Regions from separate parts of the Lysinibacillus fusiformis genome, predicted to be linked through region 1. Evidence: a T-box and tRNA genes for the amino acid it is inferred to sense, from the RefSeq annotation. Region 1 holds a T-box; the other holds one or more tRNA genes.
What was found. A T-box is a leader RNA that pairs with one kind of tRNA and senses whether it is charged. The one in region 1 lies ahead of argS (arginine--tRNA ligase), so its partner is inferred to be a tRNA-Arg.
Positions count from the first base shown of each region.

Region 2: it has a tRNA-Arg gene. The T-box ahead of argS (arginine--tRNA ligase) is inferred to sense a tRNA for this amino acid. The anticodon was not compared.

Region 1 is NZ_CP070490.1:4,240,564-4,250,407, reverse strand. It holds gene recQ (DNA helicase RecQ) at 1-1,740, opposite strand, end outside; gene JTI58_RS20875 (TcaA NTF2-like domain-containing protein) at 1,748-2,851, opposite strand; gene JTI58_RS20870 (MFS transporter) at 3,100-4,281, opposite strand; gene argS (arginine--tRNA ligase) at 4,412-6,085, opposite strand; T-box leader at 6,130-6,349, opposite strand; gene JTI58_RS20860 (ArsR/SmtB family transcription factor) at 6,463-6,762, shown strand; gene JTI58_RS20855 (MFS transporter) at 6,887-8,074, shown strand; gene JTI58_RS20850 (FAD-dependent oxidoreductase) at 8,092-9,844, opposite strand, start outside.
Region 2 is NZ_CP070490.1:1,921,473-1,931,316, reverse strand. It holds gene aceA (isocitrate lyase) at 1-246, opposite strand, end outside; gene JTI58_RS09595 (LytTR family DNA-binding domain-containing protein) at 461-1,132, shown strand; rRNA gene rrf (5S ribosomal RNA) at 1,232-1,347, opposite strand; rRNA gene JTI58_RS09585 (23S ribosomal RNA) at 1,416-4,343, opposite strand; tRNA gene JTI58_RS09580 (tRNA-Ala) at 4,435-4,510, opposite strand; tRNA gene JTI58_RS09575 (tRNA-Ile) at 4,523-4,599, opposite strand; rRNA gene JTI58_RS09570 (16S ribosomal RNA) at 4,694-6,245, opposite strand; tRNA gene JTI58_RS09565 (tRNA-Ala) at 6,389-6,464, opposite strand; tRNA gene JTI58_RS09560 (tRNA-Pro) at 6,480-6,556, opposite strand; tRNA gene JTI58_RS09555 (tRNA-Arg) at 6,566-6,642, opposite strand; tRNA gene JTI58_RS09550 (tRNA-Leu) at 6,651-6,739, opposite strand; tRNA gene JTI58_RS09545 (tRNA-Gly) at 6,745-6,819, opposite strand; tRNA gene JTI58_RS09540 (tRNA-Leu) at 6,856-6,940, opposite strand; tRNA gene JTI58_RS09535 (tRNA-Lys) at 6,959-7,034, opposite strand; tRNA gene JTI58_RS09530 (tRNA-Thr) at 7,042-7,117, opposite strand; tRNA gene JTI58_RS09525 (tRNA-Val) at 7,121-7,196, opposite strand; rRNA gene rrf (5S ribosomal RNA) at 7,207-7,322, opposite strand; rRNA gene JTI58_RS09515 (23S ribosomal RNA) at 7,437-9,844, opposite strand, start outside.

The DNA.
Region 1 (9,844 bases):
ATTAAAGAAACGAATGCCGTATTTTTCGAATTTTACTTCACCAATCCCACTAATATGTCGTAGCCCATCAAGCTCGGATGGTTTTTTATCACAAATTTCACGTAACGTTTTATCCGAAAATACAACAAATGGCGGTACCTTTTCCTCGTCGGCAATTTCTTTCCGTAGCACACGTAAATGTTCAAATAATGGATCATTATCCACCAGCTTCTTCACCGTGACAGCTTCCTTGCGCATGACCTGTCGATTGCCAAGCAGTACCTCCCTGCCTTCTGCTGACACATAAATTGTGGGGAATGTACCGTGCTTCACGGCAAGCAAGCCCTCAGCAATTAAAAATTCAATAAAGTTGGATACATCCTTTGAGGCATATTTTCCCTTTAAGATGCCGTAGGTCGATAATCGGGCAAAGCCAAATTCAGCTATCTTTTGATTTTTAGAGCCAATTAACACCTGTGCCACCATGGTCTTACCGAATTTTTGGCCCATGCGTACAACACAGGCTAGCACCTTTTGTGCATCCTCCGTCACATCTGTTACTGCTCGTCCATCATTGCAGTTATTACAACGCCCACAAGGCTCCTCCTCCTCTTCCCCAAAATACGATAAAATCGCATTTTGGAGGCAGCCCTCTGTATGGCAGTAATCCACCATTGTTTGAAGTTTGGCTAGCTCCTGGGTAATACGCGCTTCATCCTGTGTTTGTTCAATAAGAAAACGCTGTGTTTGGACGTCGCCTGAAGCATACAATAAAATACACGCACTTGGCAGACCATCTCGCCCAGCACGACCCGCTTCTTGGTAATAGCTCTCCATATTACGAGGCATTTGATAATGCAACACAAAGCGTACATTACTTTTATCAATACCCATACCAAAAGCATTCGTTGCCACCATGATACGTGCCTCATCTTTTAAAAATCGCTCCTGCTCAGCCATTCGCAAGTCCTCTGATAGACCCGCATGATATTTTGCAACGGCTTCACCAGAGCGACTCAGCATATCATAAATCGCATCTACTGCTTTTCGAGTGGCAGCGTAAATGATGCCGACTTCCTGTTGATTTTTTTGTACATAATTTTTTATATAGCGTTCTTTATTTTCGCCAATTAACACCGAAAGCGCCAAATTCTCACGCGAAAAGCCTGTCATGACCGTTGCTCGCTCATCAATCGCTAACAATTGACGAATATCATCACAAACTGCTGGCGTCGCAGTGGCTGTCAGTGCTAAAACTGTGGGCTTTTGTGGCCATAGCTTAAAAAGCTTGTGGATGGAACGATAGCTTGGTCTAAAATCATGCCCCCATTGCGATATACAATGAGCCTCATCAATCGCTAGTAATGGCACAGATAAATACGACAATGCTTGAAGAAACGTAGTACTTTCTAGTCGCTCTGGTGCAATATAGAGGAGCTTTAAATACCCCGCACTCGCAAGTTGCATAGTTTCATCCACTTCCTGTGCCGTCAGCGTACTATTGATATAGGCTGCTGGAATGTTAGCCGTTCGTAAAGCCTCTACCTGATCTTGCATCAGTGAAATCAGAGGTGAAATGACGATGGTTAACCCTTCAAGCATTAACGCTGGAATTTGATAGCAAATGGACTTCCCTCCACCTGTTGGCATGACACAAAGGCTTGATTGCCCTTGTAATGTTTGTTCAATAATTTGTTCTTGACCTTGGCGAAAGGTTTCATAGCCAAAATGATGCTGTAGCATTTGTCTTGCTTGCTCCATGCAAAATTCACTCCTCATTTGTGAGACCAAGTAGCTTGTACTCGCCCTGTTCATTTTTTTCTAGCTCATACAGCATGTTGGAGTAGGCAAGTGCCTCCTGTCCAGCAGCATTCGTCAGCATATATTCCGTTTTGGCTTGCACGATGAGACGCTGTCCTTCTACGCGAATATCCTGAATGTCCGTGTCAGCGAAATGAATTTTGGCTTGTTTGGAAGCATAGTAGGCAACCATACTAGCCAAGGTTTCCTGTATCGCCTCTGTCCCGACAATGGGTTTCATGACACTTGCATCCTGAGTTGTCACTGCCCCCTTTAAATGCTTGTGAAACGTATCTAAAAATAGCTTAATTTCATCGGTATTATACGCAAATACATTTTCTCCATATTGTGCGATTGCTTGCTGTACAGCTTCTTTATCCCCTTGTTCGATATAGGGATATAAATTTTTCGATTGGGATAGTCGTACACTAGCTGTCATGCCCTCGTCAATCCATTCATCAATGGATGATTGAAATTCCTTTATAGGCAATATGTATGGCTGGGACTCTCCCTGCTGTTGTCGATTAAAATAAAGACCGACAATGGCTCCATTTTCAGCCTCCATGACAGGGCTTCCTAGAGGTATGGATTGTTCTGCTTTTATAAAATAGGCCGCTACCTTATCTTGGTATTTTTGAATCGTATAAGGTAAACCATTCACATAAACAGCTAGCTGATTGAGCTCACCTTCATAGAGATTAGGCACTTGCACATCCGCTTGATAGGATACTCGTAACATGGCCATATTATAGGCTGTTGACATGACATGAATAGTTGCTGCTACCAGCTTGTCCTCACCAAATTGAACAAGGGCAGTTGGTTTGGATGCCACCAGTGCGCCATTCGTTAAAATATACAGTTGATCATCCTGTTGCTTGATAATAATACCTGCACCAACACCGTGCTCTCCAATTACTTTGACCTCTGGCACAATTTTTTCCTGTTGCTTCGTCACCGCTCCCTCTGTTTGCACGTCTGCCTTTTTATTTTGAAACCAACCTGTACCTATTTGACTGTCACAGCCTGCTACAAGTAAAGCTGTCGCTCCTAAAACGAGCATCTTTTTATACATACCTTCACCAAAACTTTCTATTCAACATTCTCTCTTCTCTATCATAATCAAGGCGTGAGGATGTTTCAAGTTTACATAATATTATTATGAAATTATCAATATTAGAAAAATGCAGCTACTATGCTCAATTCATTTCTTTCTACCTATTAATATTGAGGGAAGACGAAATTTGCTGTGAGAATGGAAGGATATCATACCCTCAAAATAATTTTCACTAAAAAAGACATGTGCAACGTCACACATGTCTCTTACGATGTTTTTTTTCTTAGCAGTCCAGTCGTTGCCAAAATGCCAATCATTAATAGGACAAAGATCAGATACGTCCATGTATGATTACCTGTTAAATCATAGCAAACGCCTATTAGGATGGGGATAATCGCACTTACCATAAAGCCACCTGCTAGCACCATGGATGACCAGCTCGTGGCCTCCTGATCATTTTTGGCTTCATCAAGAGGCAACAATAGACCGATTGGAAATAGTCCACTTAACATAATGCCAATTAATAAAATAGCCAGCCATAGGTACGTACCCGATGTGAGCCACAGTAGCATAAATCCAATCACGCCAACAAAGCTTAGCACTAGTAGCCAGGCCATTCGACTAGGCCATTTTTCCATGAGAAGTGGCACCGTCATATTCCCTATCATTTGCACAACGGACATTATGGTCAACATGGCACTTGCTGCCTCTAATGACAGGCCTTTATCCTGTAGTAGCGGTGTGAGCCATGACATGATCGAGAAAAAGAGCGACGTTTGTAAACCAAAGTACAAGAGGATCACCCAAGCACGTCTAGATGTCCACGGATTACGGGCATGTTCTGTCGCAGTTACTTGTTGCAGCTGCTCGTTGTGCCCGGATGGAATCGCCCATAGCCAGATAACGAGCGCGACTACGGCGAGTATTGACCACATGCCGAGGGCGACTGTCCAGCTATTACCGAACCCCTGATAAAAAGTCACGGTTAAGGCTGCGCTTAAAGTAGCCCCTACGCCAATACCGAATGAATAAATACCGATAACTGTCGTGAAGCGTTCGGGAAACTTTTTCTTAATATAAGCATTTAAAATAGGACCAATCATCGCAATCGCTAAGCCTGCTGCGAAGCTTGTCACGATGAGCAAGAAATAGCTTGCTTGGAAAAAGCGTAGACCATTGGCGACAACAAGGAGGGTCACTAAAAGGGTGATAGCTGATTTCGTGCCCATTTTTCGCTGTAGCGGGACAGCCAAAGGTGCAAACAAGCCCATACAAAAAACGGGGATGGATGTAAGAAAGCTGATGCTTGTAGTCGAGACATGTAACGATGTCATCAGCACATTAAAAAGCGGTCCTATTCCCGTGACGGCTGGTCTCATGTTGAGTGCTACAAAAAATATACTAATGACCACTAAGGTGAGTGAAACGGTCCATTGTTTTTTAGCCATTTATTCGATCCTCTCTACTATTACGCAACATTCATTTATGAAAAACTTGCATCGATTCCTCTATCCTTTTACCATGTTTTCGATGGATGGTCAATGATTGGACCGTTTGCTTTTAAATGGCTAATGTTCATTACATATTTTCAGGGGATTCAATACCCAATAAGGCTAAAGACTCTTTTAAGACAATGGCCACACTATGACAAAGTGCGAGACGTGATGCTTGTTGTTCATCATCTGCTAATATTTTGTGCTGTGCATAATATTTATTCAATAAACGTGCCAGTAGTAAGGCATATTTCGCTATTTGGGACGGATCAGCCTGCTCAAAAGCCATAGCTACCGCTTTTGGAAACTGCTCCAGTAATAAGATAATCGGCCAAGCCTGCTCACCTAATGGTGTGAATATCATGTCTTGAGATGGTGCATTTGCTTTGTCTAAAATGGAGCAAATACGCGCATACGTATACTGCACATATGGTCCTGTTTCCCCTTCAAAATTCATCATTTGCTCAATTGAAAATTCAATATCGTTTAGGCGGTGGTATTTTAAATCATTAAAAATTACTGCTCCAACGCCCACTTGCTGTGCTACTCGCTCTTTATTTGGAAGATGAGGATTTTTCTCCTCAATATTACGCTTCGCCGTCGCAATGGCCTCTGCTAGCACATCAGCTAATAACACCACTTTGCCTTTACGAGTCGACATTTTTTTACCATCCTTCAGCATCATACCAAATGGGACATGCTGTAGACTCTTTGCCCAAGGATAGCCCATTTTTTCGATGACCTGAAAAAGCTGTTTAAAATGGAGGGACTGCTCATTGCCAACGACATAGAACATCTTTTTGGGCTGGTAGTGCTGTTGGCGATACAGGGCGGCTGCTAAATCACGCGTTGCATAAAGTGTGGCCCCATCCGTTTTCGTTATTAAACATGGAGGCATCTCCCCCATCTCCACAACATACGCTCCGTCTGATTCCACGAGGAGCCCTTTATCTGTTAGCTCTGTCACAACAGGTGTCATTTTGTCATTGTAAAAGGCTTCACCTGTAAAGGCATCAAAATCAATTCCTAACAGCTCATATATTGTTTGAAACTCTACTAATGACACATCTCGGAACCATTGCCACAATGCCAGTGCCTCTGCATCACCGTCCTCCAATGCTTTAAAGGCGGCACGAGCCTGCTCATTCAGTGTTGGGTCTTGCTCTGCCTCTTCATGAAACTTCACATAAATCTTTAATAGCTCCTCAATCGGTGACGCTGAAATGGCCTGTTTGTTTCCCCATAGCTGATAAGCAACAATCAGCTTACCAAACTGTGTACCCCAATCCCCTAAATGATTGATACGAATGGCTTGATAGCCATTTTTCTCTGCAATATTTGCTAAGGCATTGCCGATGACCGTTGAACGTAAATGTCCCATCGAGAATGGCTTCGCTATATTTGGAGATGAAAAATCCAAGACGACTGCTTCCATCTTTATTGGCATAGTGCCATATTGTTGCTTGTCGCGCAGAATCTTGCTTAACACCTGTTGCGTCACCTTTTCTTGAGCTAGAAAAATATTGACATAGCCTCCAACGGCTTGCACACGCTGGATACTGTCATGGTTTAATTGACTTGCTATATCTGCTGCGATACTTTGTGGAGACTTTTTCCACACTTTTGCTAGGGTAAAGCATGGAAAGGCCACGTCCCCTAGCTCCAAGCTTTTTGGTTTTTCTAATAATGACAATATTTCCTCTCCTGTTATTTGTTGATTTAATGCGACTGCTATACTGTCCGCGATTTGTTTATTCATCTTGATTCTCCTCCTATCCAAATAAAAAAGCCCTCGCCTCTAAAATTAGAGACGAGAGCATGATAATCCCGTGGTACCACTCTAGTTGCCATGTGACATGACCACTTTCCATTGTTAACGAGGTGACGCCCCGCTATTCTCTACTACTTGTTCGAGAATCTTCTCCAAAGTGCGCTTCATTCATGGTCCCTGCATTAGGCTCACACCATCCCTAACTCGCTTGCCAGTCATCCCATCAATTACTCTCTTTTTCATCGAATTTTTCTATGATTTTTACATATATTACCGGACTTCCTTATTGGCGTCAACCATTTTTACTGTAAAATGACGGTACTTAGCAATTGACATATCGAGATAATTCGATATATTATCGTCATATGGAACCAATTGAAATTTTCAAAGCGTTATCAAACGAGACGAGGCTAAACATCTTACAGTGGTTGAAGGAACCTGAGAAACATTTCCCAAAAGTGAGTATCGAAGGAGGCGTATGTGTTGGTGATATTCAAGAGAAAGCTAAAACTTCTCAATCAACCGTTTCTCACTACTTAAATATGATGCAAAAAGCTGGACTTCTCGAATCTTTTCGTCATGGTCAATGGACATATTATAAATTAAAAGAAGAAACGATTCATCAAATTGCTTCGTTTCTTGTCTCAGATACCCAAAATGATTAATTGGGTTTCTGTTTTAGTTATTATATCGATTATTCACGATAAATAGATACGCTATACTGATTAGGTTTCGCATAATATATCGATTATTCTCGATATATAAATATAAAAGGAGCGTCATTATTTGATGAAAGAAAATACACTTAGTCATAAACATAAAATTTTAGCCTTTACCTTAACATTATTAACTTTTGTCATGGGAACAAGTGAATTTGTCATTGTAGGATTATTAACAGAGGTTTCGACAGATTTAGGCATTACCATTGCCACTGCTGGTTCCTTGGTTTCTGGATTTGCGATTGCCTATGCCATTGGTACACCTATCTTAACTGGTTTTGTTAGTAGATTTGCAAAATATCCACTCATGTTACTGTTCATTGCTATCTTTATACTTGGAAATATAGTAAGTGCCTTAGCTAGCTCATATGGTATTTTAATGACTTCTAGAGTTGTTACGGCTGTTGTCAGCGGTGTGCTAACAGCATTATCTATGTCTTTAGCAAATGATTGTATGCCGAAGGAAAAAAGATCCTCTATCATTGCCTTACTATTTGCTGGTTTTACGATTGCCAACGTTATGGGTGTACCGCTAGGAACGATGGTGGGTCAATGGAGTAATTGGCATATGACATTCTGGTTAACGGCTCTATTAGGAGGGATTGCCTTTGTCATCAGCCTCTTTGTGCTACCTCGGAATAGTAAAGGAACAAAAGGTTCGCTATCAGACCAATTAAGTTTATTTAAGCAACCTAAAATCATTCTAGCATTCTTCATTCCTGTTTTTACGATTGCTGGAACATACACAATCTATACTTTTATTACGCCAATTTTAGAAAACAAACTTGGGATTGATACGAAATATATCAGTATTGTTCTCTTAATCTATGGTTTTTTTTCAATCTTTAGTAATCTTTTAGCTGGCAAGATCGCTCAACATAACGGTCTTAGTAAATTGCGCTATACATTCATCTTTCAGGCCATTATCTTATTTACCCTCTATTTCACGATGTCCTCCACGTGGCTGGGACTCATGAGTATTATGTTAATGGCTGTCATGCTTTATGCTGTGAATGCAACTGTTCAACTATACTTCATGGATCTAGCAGAAAGGTATTCCCCGTCTGCCAAAGACTTTGCATCCTCGTTAACCCCTGTAGCCGTTAATGTGGGCATTGCATTAGGTGCCGCAATTGGAGGGGTTGTTGTAGCCACGGGTAGTCTAGACAAACTATCATGGGCTGGTGGGATTTTAGCACTCATAGCTTCCGTGCTAACATATATAAGCTATCAATTGGATCAAAAGGATAAACAATAGAAAAAAAGAAACATTCCTCAAGAAGAGGAGTGTTTCTTTTCTACATAATGAATAACATCAGCCATAATGGCATACATCTCTTTTAATTTTAGTTCCTTATTGTCAGCGATTTTTTTGGCTACCTGCTCCGTGACCATTCCTTTTTCAACTAATGTATCCCAGCTAGTCGCATTGGATTCACCGATGAGGACATCAGCCAAATACTGGGCTAGCTCATCTCGTTCAATAGCTTCATCGCCTTGATTATAAACTTTATTGATGACAATTTCGAGCTGATCCTTCATTCCTGATGCACTTTCTCCACCAGCACGTAGCATACTCTCTTTTAACATTTTAGCAAACTTTATTTTTGTCGCCTTACTGTCTACTTTTAAGTCATTATCATAGCCACCCACTACAAGGCCATAATTAATGAGCGTTTGAATAGCTTCATCATACCATTCCCCTTGATATGGATAGTCTACAGAAAATGAATCGACATAGGCACCTTGTTTAGTCAATTGCTCTCGTAACGTAGCGATTAATTTTTTATCCTTGCTCATGTCTCTAAAGGTTACATCATGCTTCTGTGCAAGAGCAGCCGCAGTCCCAGCCGCTTCACCTGTCACCATCCCTGTTGGAACAATGCGGGCACTACCAGCCGCGAGTGATGAATAACCTGCAGAGCGTCCGACAACCAGTAAGCCATCAATGTCCTTCGGTACTAACGAACGGAAAGGAATGGCATATTGCTTTGGTGCAGCAATCACATAGCCGTAATCATGAGGTGTTTGTGCTTGCACATCGACTGGATAAGAGGCAATCCCAATGCTATCCCACTGATCACTATTTTTCCAAAGGTCAGCCATTGGTAATTGATACTCTGCCCAAATATGTCTCGTTTCTCGTACATAGAGTTCTTCTGGATAGCTAACAATTTCAGCCTTTTCAAACCCAGGGAAGTTTGTTTGTAAATAGTTTAGAATATGTAGCGTTTCCTTCTTCCCTGCGACAATGGCCGCTTGTTTTGAAGGCTCGTTCAAGCCATCAATACCAAAAATCTGTAGGGCATTAATGAAATATTCATCATCTACACGTGCTAAATTCAACCCTCGTAACCTTGTGCCCTCTTGCAGAGGCTTGTATTCATCATGCAGCTTTGTAAAGCCCCACATAACGGTATGATTTAAATTGGCACCGCCAAATACATTGGATTTAGCTGCTTTTTTCACTTCATCCCAATCGACATTTTTTAAATGCAGCATTAAGGTCACAGCCATGCGTTTATCCTTTATGCCAATATCTTCCCCACCTACAAAGAAAGGAACGCCCGACATGGCAGCAAAATCAGCATCCTGTGTGGCATCAATGAATGATTTTCCTGTCACAACATATGTACCGTACTCATTTTTTAATTCCACAGACGTTAATTGTTGTTGTTTGACATTCGCTTTCACGACCTCGGTTTGCACGGATAAGGTTAAGTTAGGCTCTTCATCGATCAGCTTTTTAAAGGCAGCCTTAGCACCTACAATGCCAAAAGCGTCTTTCCCTCTAACAAGCTCATGCCATTCCTTAAATATCCCCTCACTAATCGAGTTGTTATGGCCATCACGAGGAATGTCGAGGAAATTCAGCATACCATATGTAAATAATCCACCTAACTCTTGTCGTTTTTCGACCAGCAATGTTTTCGCACCATTTCGTGCAGCAGCCACCGCCGCAGCCACACCCTCTGGTTCACCACCGATGACAATGACATCATATTCTGCCTCTATATGTTCAATTGGT
Region 2 (9,844 bases), 2.3 Mb from region 1:
TCCAGCTTTTACTTGTTGTACTGCCTGATTCCCCGTTAATGCCCCCAATGCATTAATAAACGGTTCCTCATGTAATGAATTCCAAAGTCGAGTAGCACCTTTTTGTGCTAATGTTTGTTCAATTACTACAGTACCCTGTAATTTAACAACCTCTTCAGCTGAATATGTGCGTTCAATACCAGCCCAGCGTGGGTTTTCAGCCCATTGTTTTTCTAAAGCTTCGATTCTTTCTTGACGAGTTGACATATTGAAATTCCACCTTCCCCTTTGTGTACAATATACTCTGTTAAAAAACTTTTAATTATCTGTTCCATAACAGGTTTATTTGTTGTAAATTAATATATAACAGACTATTTGAATTTTCATTATTTTTCGATAAAAGATCAAATTTTAAGGATAAAACTACCTTTTTTGACGATGAAATTTGGAAGACTGTTTACAAACAAGGGGGATATTCACAATGAACAATGAGTTAAATTCTTTCGTAAAAGATATTTCACAACAATATATTTTTATGTTGAAAGACTGGATTCCTGCTGATTCATCCATTGCAATTGCTGTTGAAAATTCTTATATTTATTTTCACTCTGGCCATACAAGTATTCAATTAGAGGTAGGTCAACAAGTATTACCTGGGAGTATTGCTTACCAAGTGTTACAGACTCACAAAAAAACAGATGCCGTATTAGATAATTCCCTATTCGAAACGCCATATTACGGCATTGGTTACCCCATATACATTCAAAATAAGCCTGCTGCACTAGTCATTGTCTTACCGTCATCTTTTACAACAAAAAAAGCAGAACCGTTTCAATTTTTAACTGGAAAGCAAGAGGAGGAATGGAGTCCTGTGGCAATCAATAAAATTTCTCATATAGAAAGCCTACAGAAAAAGACATGGTTTTATGTAGATGGTGAGCAGTTTAAAACGAGCATTACGCTTAAAGAACTTCAATTAAGATTACCGTCATGTTTTATTCGTATCCATAGATCTTACATAGTAAATATACATTTCATCAAAAAAATGGCCCGTGATTTAACGTCAAATTTTATTGTTACATTAATTGATGGAAGTGAGTTACCAGTGAGTCAATCCTATATAAATGATCTTCGACATGCTCTTGAGTTTTAAGCATATAGGCTGTCTTTTTAGAGAGACAGCCTACTTTAAACTTTCTTCAATTTGAATACAGCAAAAAGACCAGAGAAAAAATTCTCTGGTCTTTCATTTGCCTAGCGACGTCCTACTCTCACAGGGGGAAGCCCCCAACTACCATCGGCGCTAAAGAGCTTAACTTCCGTGTTCGGTATGGGAACGGGTGTGACCTCTTTGCCATCATCACTAGACATGTATTTAATTGAAAGTGTTGTTCTTTCAAAACTGGATAAACGGTACATTGAATGGTTCAAACGTTTTGGTTAAGTCCTCGATCGATTAGTATTCGTCAGCTCCATGTGTCACCACACTTCCACCTCGAACCTATCTACCTCATCGTCTTTGAGGGATCTTACTTACTTGCGTAATGGGAAATCTCATCTTGAGGGGGGCTTCATGCTTAGATGCTTTCAGCACTTATCCCGTCCACACATAGCTACCCAGCGATGCCTTTGGCAAGACAACTGGTACACCAGCGGTGTGTCCATCCCGGTCCTCTCGTACTAAGGACAGCTCCTCTCAAATTTCCTACGCCCACGACGGATAGGGACCGAACTGTCTCACGACGTTCTGAACCCAGCTCGCGTACCGCTTTAATGGGCGAACAGCCCAACCCTTGGGACCGACTACAGCCCCAGGATGCGATGAGCCGACATCGAGGTGCCAAACCTCCCCGTCGATGTGGACTCTTGGGGGAGATAAGCCTGTTATCCCCGGGGTAGCTTTTATCCGTTGAGCGATGGCCCTTCCATGCGGAACCACCGGATCACTAAGCCCGTCTTTCGACCCTGCTCGACTTGTAGGTCTCGCAGTCAAGCTCCCTTGTGCCTTTACACTCTACGAATGATTTCCAACCATTCTGAGGGAACCTTTGGGCGCCTCCGTTACCTTTTAGGAGGCGACCGCCCCAGTCAAACTGTCCGCCTGACACTGTCTCCTGCCCCGCTAAGGGGCATGGGTTAGAATTTCAATACAACCAGGGTAGTATCCCACCGACGCCTCCTTCGAAGCTGGCGCTCCGAGATCTCTGGCTCCTACCTATCCTGTACAAGTTGTACCAAAATTCAATATCAGGCTACAGTAAAGCTCCACGGGGTCTTTCCGTCCTGTCGCGGGTAACCTGCATCTTCACAGGTACTATAATTTCACCGAGTCTCTCGTTGAGACAGTGCCCAGATCGTTACGCCTTTCGTGCGGGTCGGAACTTACCCGACAAGGAATTTCGCTACCTTAGGACCGTTATAGTTACGGCCGCCGTTTACTGGGGCTTCAATTCGCAGCTTCGCTTGCGCTAACCACTCCTCTTAACCTTCCAGCACCGGGCAGGCGTCAGCCCCTATACGTCACCTTACGGTTTTGCAGAGACCTGTGTTTTTGCTAAACAGTCGCCTGGGCCTATTCACTGCGGCTCTCATGCGCTTGCACGCTCAAGAGCACCCCTTCTCCCGAAGTTACGGGGTCATTTTGCCGAGTTCCTTAACGAGAGTTCTCTCGCACACCTTAGGATTCTCTCCTCGACTACCTGTGTCGGTTTGCGGTACGGGCACCTCTCACCTCGATAGAGGCTTTTCTTGGCAGTGTGAAATCAGGAACTTCGTCCATACGGACTCGCCATCACAGCTCAACGTTACAGTGTGCGGATTTGCCTACACACACGCCTTACTGCTTGGACGCGCATATCCAACAGCGCGCTTACCCTATCCTACTGCGTCCCCCCATTTCTCAAACGGTGAGGAGGTGGTACAGGAATATCAACCTGTTGTCCATCGCCTACGCCTATCGGCCTCGGCTTAGGTCCCGACTAACCCTGAGCGGACGAGCCTTCCTCAGGAAACCTTAGTCATACGGTGGACGGGATTCTCACCCGTCTTTCGCTACTCATACCGGCATTCTCACTTCTAAGCGCTCCACCAGTCCTTCCGGTCTGACTTCAACGCACTTAGAACGCTCTCCTACCACTGACATCGTAGATGTCAATCCACAGCTTCGGTGAATCGTTTAGCCCCGATACATTTTCGGCGCAGCGTCACTCGACCAGTGAGCTATTACGCACTCTTTAAATGATGGCTGCTTCTAAGCCAACATCCTGGTTGTCTGTGCAACGCCACATCCTTTTCCACTTAACGATTACTTTGGGACCTTAGCTGGTGGTCTGGGCTGTTTCCCTTTTGACTACGGATCTTATCACTCGCAGTCTGACTCCCGTGTATAAATATCTGGCATTCGGAGTTTGTCTGAATTCGGTAAACCGGGATGGCCCCCTAGTCCAAACAGTGCTCTACCTCCAGTATTCTCATCACGAGGCTAGCCCTAAAGCTATTTCGGAGAGAACCAGCTATCTCCAAGTTCGATTGGAATTTCTCCGCTACCCACACCTCATCCCCGCACTTTTCAACGTGCGTGGGTTCGGGCCTCCAGTAAGTGTTACCTCACCTTCACCCTGGACATGGGTAGATCACCTGGTTTCGGGTCTACGACCACGTACTAATTCGCCCTATTCAGACTCGCTTTCGCTGCGGCTCCGCCTTCTAAAGCTTAACCTCGCACGTAATCGTAACTCGCCGGTTCATTCTACAAAAGGCACGCTATCACCCATTAACGGGCTCTAACTACTTGTAGGCACACGGTTTCAGGATCTCTTTCACTCCCCTTCCGGGGTGCTTTTCACCTTTCCCTCACGGTACTGGTTCACTATCGGTCACTAGGTAGTATTTAGCCTTGGGAGATGGTCCTCCCGGATTCCGACGGAATTTCACGTGTTCCGCCGTACTCAGGATCCACTCAGGAGGGAACGAACTTTCGACTACAGGGCTTTTACCTGCTCTGGCGGACCTTTCCAAGTCGCTTCATCTAACTCGCTCTTTTGTAACTCCGTATTGAGTGTCCTACAACCCCAAGAGGCAAGCCTCTTGGTTTGGGCTCTTCCCGTTTCGCTCGCCGCTACTCAGGGAATCGATTTTTCTTTCTCTTCCTCCAGGTACTTAGATGTTTCAGTTCCCTGGGTCTGCCTTCAAGACGCTATGTATTCACGTCAAGATACTACGCGATTAAACGTAGTGGGTTCCCCCATTCGGAAATCTCCGGATCAAAGCTCACTTACAGCTCCCCGAAGCATATCGGTGTTAGTGCCGTCCTTCTTCGGCTCCTAGTGCCAAGGCATTCGCCGTGCGCCCTTAATAACTTAACCAAGTTATTAAGCCTATAAAAAAACTTAAAAAAATAAATGTGTTTGTTACAATTTCAATGTCGTTTTATCCAGTTTTCAAAGAACAAAAAAATGGTGGAGCCTAGCGGGATCGAACCGCTGACCTCCTGCGTGCAAGGCAGGCGCTCTCCCAGCTGAGCTAAGGCCCCAAGAGGTATATATGGTGGGCCTAAATGGACTCGAACCATCGACCTCACGCTTATCAGGCGTGCGCTCTAACCAGCTGAGCTATAGGCCCTCTTAGAAGTTTTATTATATTTTATAAACCTTCAAAACTGAACGCAAAACGTAATCTTACAAACCCAAGGTTTGTATTCCGAAATAATCCTTAGAAAGGAGGTGATCCAGCCGCACCTTCCGATACGGCTACCTTGTTACGACTTCACCCCAATCATCTATCCCACCTTCGGCGGCTGGCTCCAAAAGGTTACCTCACCGACTTCGGGTGTTACAAACTCTCGTGGTGTGACGGGCGGTGTGTACAAGGCCCGGGAACGTATTCACCGCGGCATGCTGATCCGCGATTACTAGCGATTCCGGCTTCATGTAGGCGAGTTGCAGCCTACAATCCGAACTGAGAACGACTTTATCGGATTAGCTCCCTCTCGCGAGTTGGCAACCGTTTGTATCGTCCATTGTAGCACGTGTGTAGCCCAGGTCATAAGGGGCATGATGATTTGACGTCATCCCCACCTTCCTCCGGTTTGTCACCGGCAGTCACCTTAGAGTGCCCAACTAAATGATGGCAACTAAGATCAAGGGTTGCGCTCGTTGCGGGACTTAACCCAACATCTCACGACACGAGCTGACGACAACCATGCACCACCTGTCACCGTTGCCCCCGAAGGGGAAACCATATCTCTACAGTGGTCAACGGGATGTCAAGACCTGGTAAGGTTCTTCGCGTTGCTTCGAATTAAACCACATGCTCCACCGCTTGTGCGGGCCCCCGTCAATTCCTTTGAGTTTCAGTCTTGCGACCGTACTCCCCAGGCGGAGTGCTTAATGCGTTAGCTGCAGCACTAAGGGGCGGAAACCCCCTAACACTTAGCACTCATCGTTTACGGCGTGGACTACCAGGGTATCTAATCCTGTTTGCTCCCCACGCTTTCGCGCCTCAGTGTCAGTTACAGACCAGATAGTCGCCTTCGCCACTGGTGTTCCTCCAAATCTCTACGCATTTCACCGCTACACTTGGAATTCCACTATCCTCTTCTGCACTCAAGTCTCCCAGTTTCCAATGACCCTCCACGGTTGAGCCGTGGGCTTTCACATCAGACTTAAGAAACCACCTGCGCGCGCTTTACGCCCAATAATTCCGGACAACGCTTGCCACCTACGTATTACCGCGGCTGCTGGCACGTAGTTAGCCGTGGCTTTCTAATAAGGTACCGTCAAGGTACAGCCAGTTACTACTGTACTTGTTCTTCCCTTACAACAGAGTTTTACGAACCGAAATCCTTCTTCACTCACGCGGCGTTGCTCCATCAGGCTTTCGCCCATTGTGGAAGATTCCCTACTGCTGCCTCCCGTAGGAGTCTGGGCCGTGTCTCAGTCCCAGTGTGGCCGATCACCCTCTCAGGTCGGCTACGCATCGTCGCCTTGGTGAGCCGTTACCTCACCAACTAGCTAATGCGCCGCGGGCCCATCCTATAGCGACAGCCGAAACCGTCTTTCAGTGTTTCACCATGAGGTGAAATAAATTATTCGGTATTAGCCCCGGTTTCCCGGAGTTATCCCAAACTATAGGGTAGGTTGCCCACGTGTTACTCACCCGTCCGCCGCTAACGTCGAAGGAGCAAGCTCCTTCTCTGTTCGCTCGACTTGCATGTATTAGGCACGCCGCCAGCGTTCGTCCTGAGCCAGGATCAAACTCTCCATAAAAGAAATTTGATTAGCTCAAATTGTTTTGCTGGCATCAATTTTGATGTCCAAAATTTTTGTTTCGTTCACTAGCAGAAGCTAGCTACTTAAAACTTTATTGATTACGTTTTGCTTGTTCAGTTTTCAAGGTTCATAAGTTGACTTGGTGGAGCCTAGCGGGATCGAACCGCTGACCTCCTGCGTGCAAGGCAGGCGCTCTCCCAGCTGAGCTAAGGCCCCATAATTTATAGGAAATGGTCGGGAAGACAGGATTCGAACCTGCGACCCCTTGGTCCCAAACCAAGTGCTCTACCAAGCTGAGCTACTTCCCGTTGTTCTTTTGGCGCGCCCGACAGGAGTCGAACCCATAACCTTCTGATCCGTAGTCAGACGCTCTATCCAATTGAGCTACGGGCGCATTTAAAATGGTGCCGAGGACCGGAATCGAACCGGTACGGTAGTCACCTACCGCAGGATTTTAAGTCCTGTGCGTCTGCCAGTTCCGCCACCCCGGCACATTTGGAGCGGAAGACGAGGTTCGAACTCGCGACCCCCACCTTGGCAAGGTGGTGTTCTACCACTGAACTACTTCCGCATGTGCATAAGTTTTTTTATCTGGCAATGAAAATAATGGTGCGGGTGAAGGGAGTCGAACCCCCACGCCTTGCGGCGCTAGATCCTAAGTCTAGTGCGTCTGCCAATTCCGCCACACCCGCTTATTATTATTTTAAAAATGGTGAGCCATGAAGGACTCGAACCTTCGACCCTCTGATTAAAAGTCAGATGCTCTACCAACTGAGCTAATGGCTCGAAAAAATGGTGCCGGCTATAGGAATCGAACCCACGACCTACTGATTACAAGTCAGTTGCTCTACCTGCTGAGCTAAACCGGCATATGGTGGAGGATGACGGGCTCGAACCGCCGACCCTCTGCTTGTAAGGCAGATGCTCTCCCAGCTGAGCTAATCCTCCTGGGTAATATGCCTAGCGACGTCCTACTCTCACAGGGGGAAGCCCCCAACTACCATCGGCGCTAAAGAGCTTAACTTCCGTGTTCGGTATGGGAACGGGTGTGGCCTCTTTGCCATCATCACTAGACTTTTCAAAAGACAAGATTTATTATAACATATTTTAGTATAAATGCAAGCTTTTTTCAAAACTTTCTTGTTCTTTCAAAACTGGATAAACGGTACATTGAATGGTTCAAACGTTTTGGTTAAGTCCTCGATCGATTAGTATTCGTCAGCTCCATGTGTCACCACACTTCCACCTCGAACCTATCTACCTCATCGTCTTTGAGGGATCTTACTTACTTGCGTAATGGGAAATCTCATCTTGAGGGGGGCTTCATGCTTAGATGCTTTCAGCACTTATCCCGTCCACACATAGCTACCCAGCGATGCCTTTGGCAAGACAACTGGTACACCAGCGGTGTGTCCATCCCGGTCCTCTCGTACTAAGGACAGCTCCTCTCAAATTTCCTACGCCCACGACGGATAGGGACCGAACTGTCTCACGACGTTCTGAACCCAGCTCGCGTACCGCTTTAATGGGCGAACAGCCCAACCCTTGGGACCGACTACAGCCCCAGGATGCGATGAGCCGACATCGAGGTGCCAAACCTCCCCGTCGATGTGGACTCTTGGGGGAGATAAGCCTGTTATCCCCGGGGTAGCTTTTATCCGTTGAGCGATGGCCCTTCCATGCGGAACCACCGGATCACTAAGCCCGTCTTTCGACCCTGCTCGACTTGTAGGTCTCGCAGTCAAGCTCCCTTGTGCCTTTACACTCTACGAATGATTTCCAACCATTCTGAGGGAACCTTTGGGCGCCTCCGTTACCTTTTAGGAGGCGACCGCCCCAGTCAAACTGTCCGCCTGACACTGTCTCCTGCCCCGCTAAGGGGCATGGGTTAGAATTTCAATACAACCAGGGTAGTATCCCACCGACGCCTCCTTCGAAGCTGGCGCTCCGAGATCTCTGGCTCCTACCTATCCTGTACAAGTTGTACCAAAATTCAATATCAGGCTACAGTAAAGCTCCACGGGGTCTTTCCGTCCTGTCGCGGGTAACCTGCATCTTCACAGGTACTATAATTTCACCGAGTCTCTCGTTGAGACAGTGCCCAGATCGTTACGCCTTTCGTGCGGGTCGGAACTTACCCGACAAGGAATTTCGCTACCTTAGGACCGTTATAGTTACGGCCGCCGTTTACTGGGGCTTCAATTCGCAGCTTCGCTTGCGCTAACCACTCCTCTTAACCTTCCAGCACCGGGCAGGCGTCAGCCCCTATACGTCACCTTACGGTTTTGCAGAGACCTGTGTTTTTGCTAAACAGTCGCCTGGGCCTATTCACTGCGGCTCTCATGCGCTTGCACGCTCAAGAGCACCCCTTCTCCCGAAGTTACGGGGTCATTTTGCCGAGTTCCTTAACGAGAGTTCTCTCGCACACCTTAGGATTCTCTCCTCGACTACCTGTGTCGGTTTGCGGTACGGGCACCTCTCACCTCGATAGAGGCTTTTCTTGGCAGTGTGAAATCAGGAACTTCGTCCATACGGACTCGCCATCACAGCTCAACGTTACAGTGTGCGGATTTGCCTACACACACGCCTTACTGCTTGGACGCGCATATCCAACAGCGCGCTTACCCTATCCTACTGCGTCCCCCCATTTCTCAAACGGTGAGGAGGTGGTACAGGAATATCAACCTGTTGTCCATCGCCTACGCCTATCGGCCTCGGCTTAGGTCCCGACTAACCCTGAGCGGACGAGCCTTCCTCAGGAAACCTTAGTCATACGGTGGACGGGATTCTCACCCGTCTTTCGCTACTCATACCGGCATTCTCACTTCTAAGCGCTCCACCAGTCCTTCCGATCTGACTTCAACGCACTTAGAACGCTCTCCTACCACTGACATCGTAGATGTCAATCCACAGCTTCGGTGAATCGTTTAGCCCCGATACATTTTCGGCGCAGCGTCACTCGACCAGTGAGCTATTACGCACTCTTTAAATGATGGCTGCTTCTAAGCCAACATCCTGGTTGTCTGTGCAACGCCACATCCTTTTCCACTTAACGATTACTTTGGGACCTTAGCTGGTGGTCTGGGCTGTTTCCCTTTTGACTACGGATCTTATCACTCGCAGTCTGACTCCCGTGTATAAATATCTGGCATTCGGAGTTTGTCTGAATTCGGTAAACCGGGATGGCCCCCTAGTCCAAACAGTGCTCTACCTCCAGTATTCTCATCACGAGGCTAGCCCTAAAGCTATTTCGGAGAGAACCAGCTATCTCCAAGTTCGATTGGAATTTCTCCGCTACCCACACCTCATCCCCGCACTTTTCAACGTGCGTGGGTTCGGGCCTCCAGTAAGTGTTACCTCACCTTCACCCTGGACATGGGTAGATCACCTGGTTTCGGGTCTACGACCACGTACTAATTCGCCCTATTCAGACTCGCTTTCGCTGCGGCTCCGCCTTCTAAAGCTTAACCTCGCACGTAATCGTAACTCGCCGGTTCATTCTACAAAAGGCACGCTATCACCCATTAACGGGCTCTAACTACTTGTAGGCACACGGTTTCAGGATCTCTTTCACTCCCCTTCCGGGGTGCTTTTCA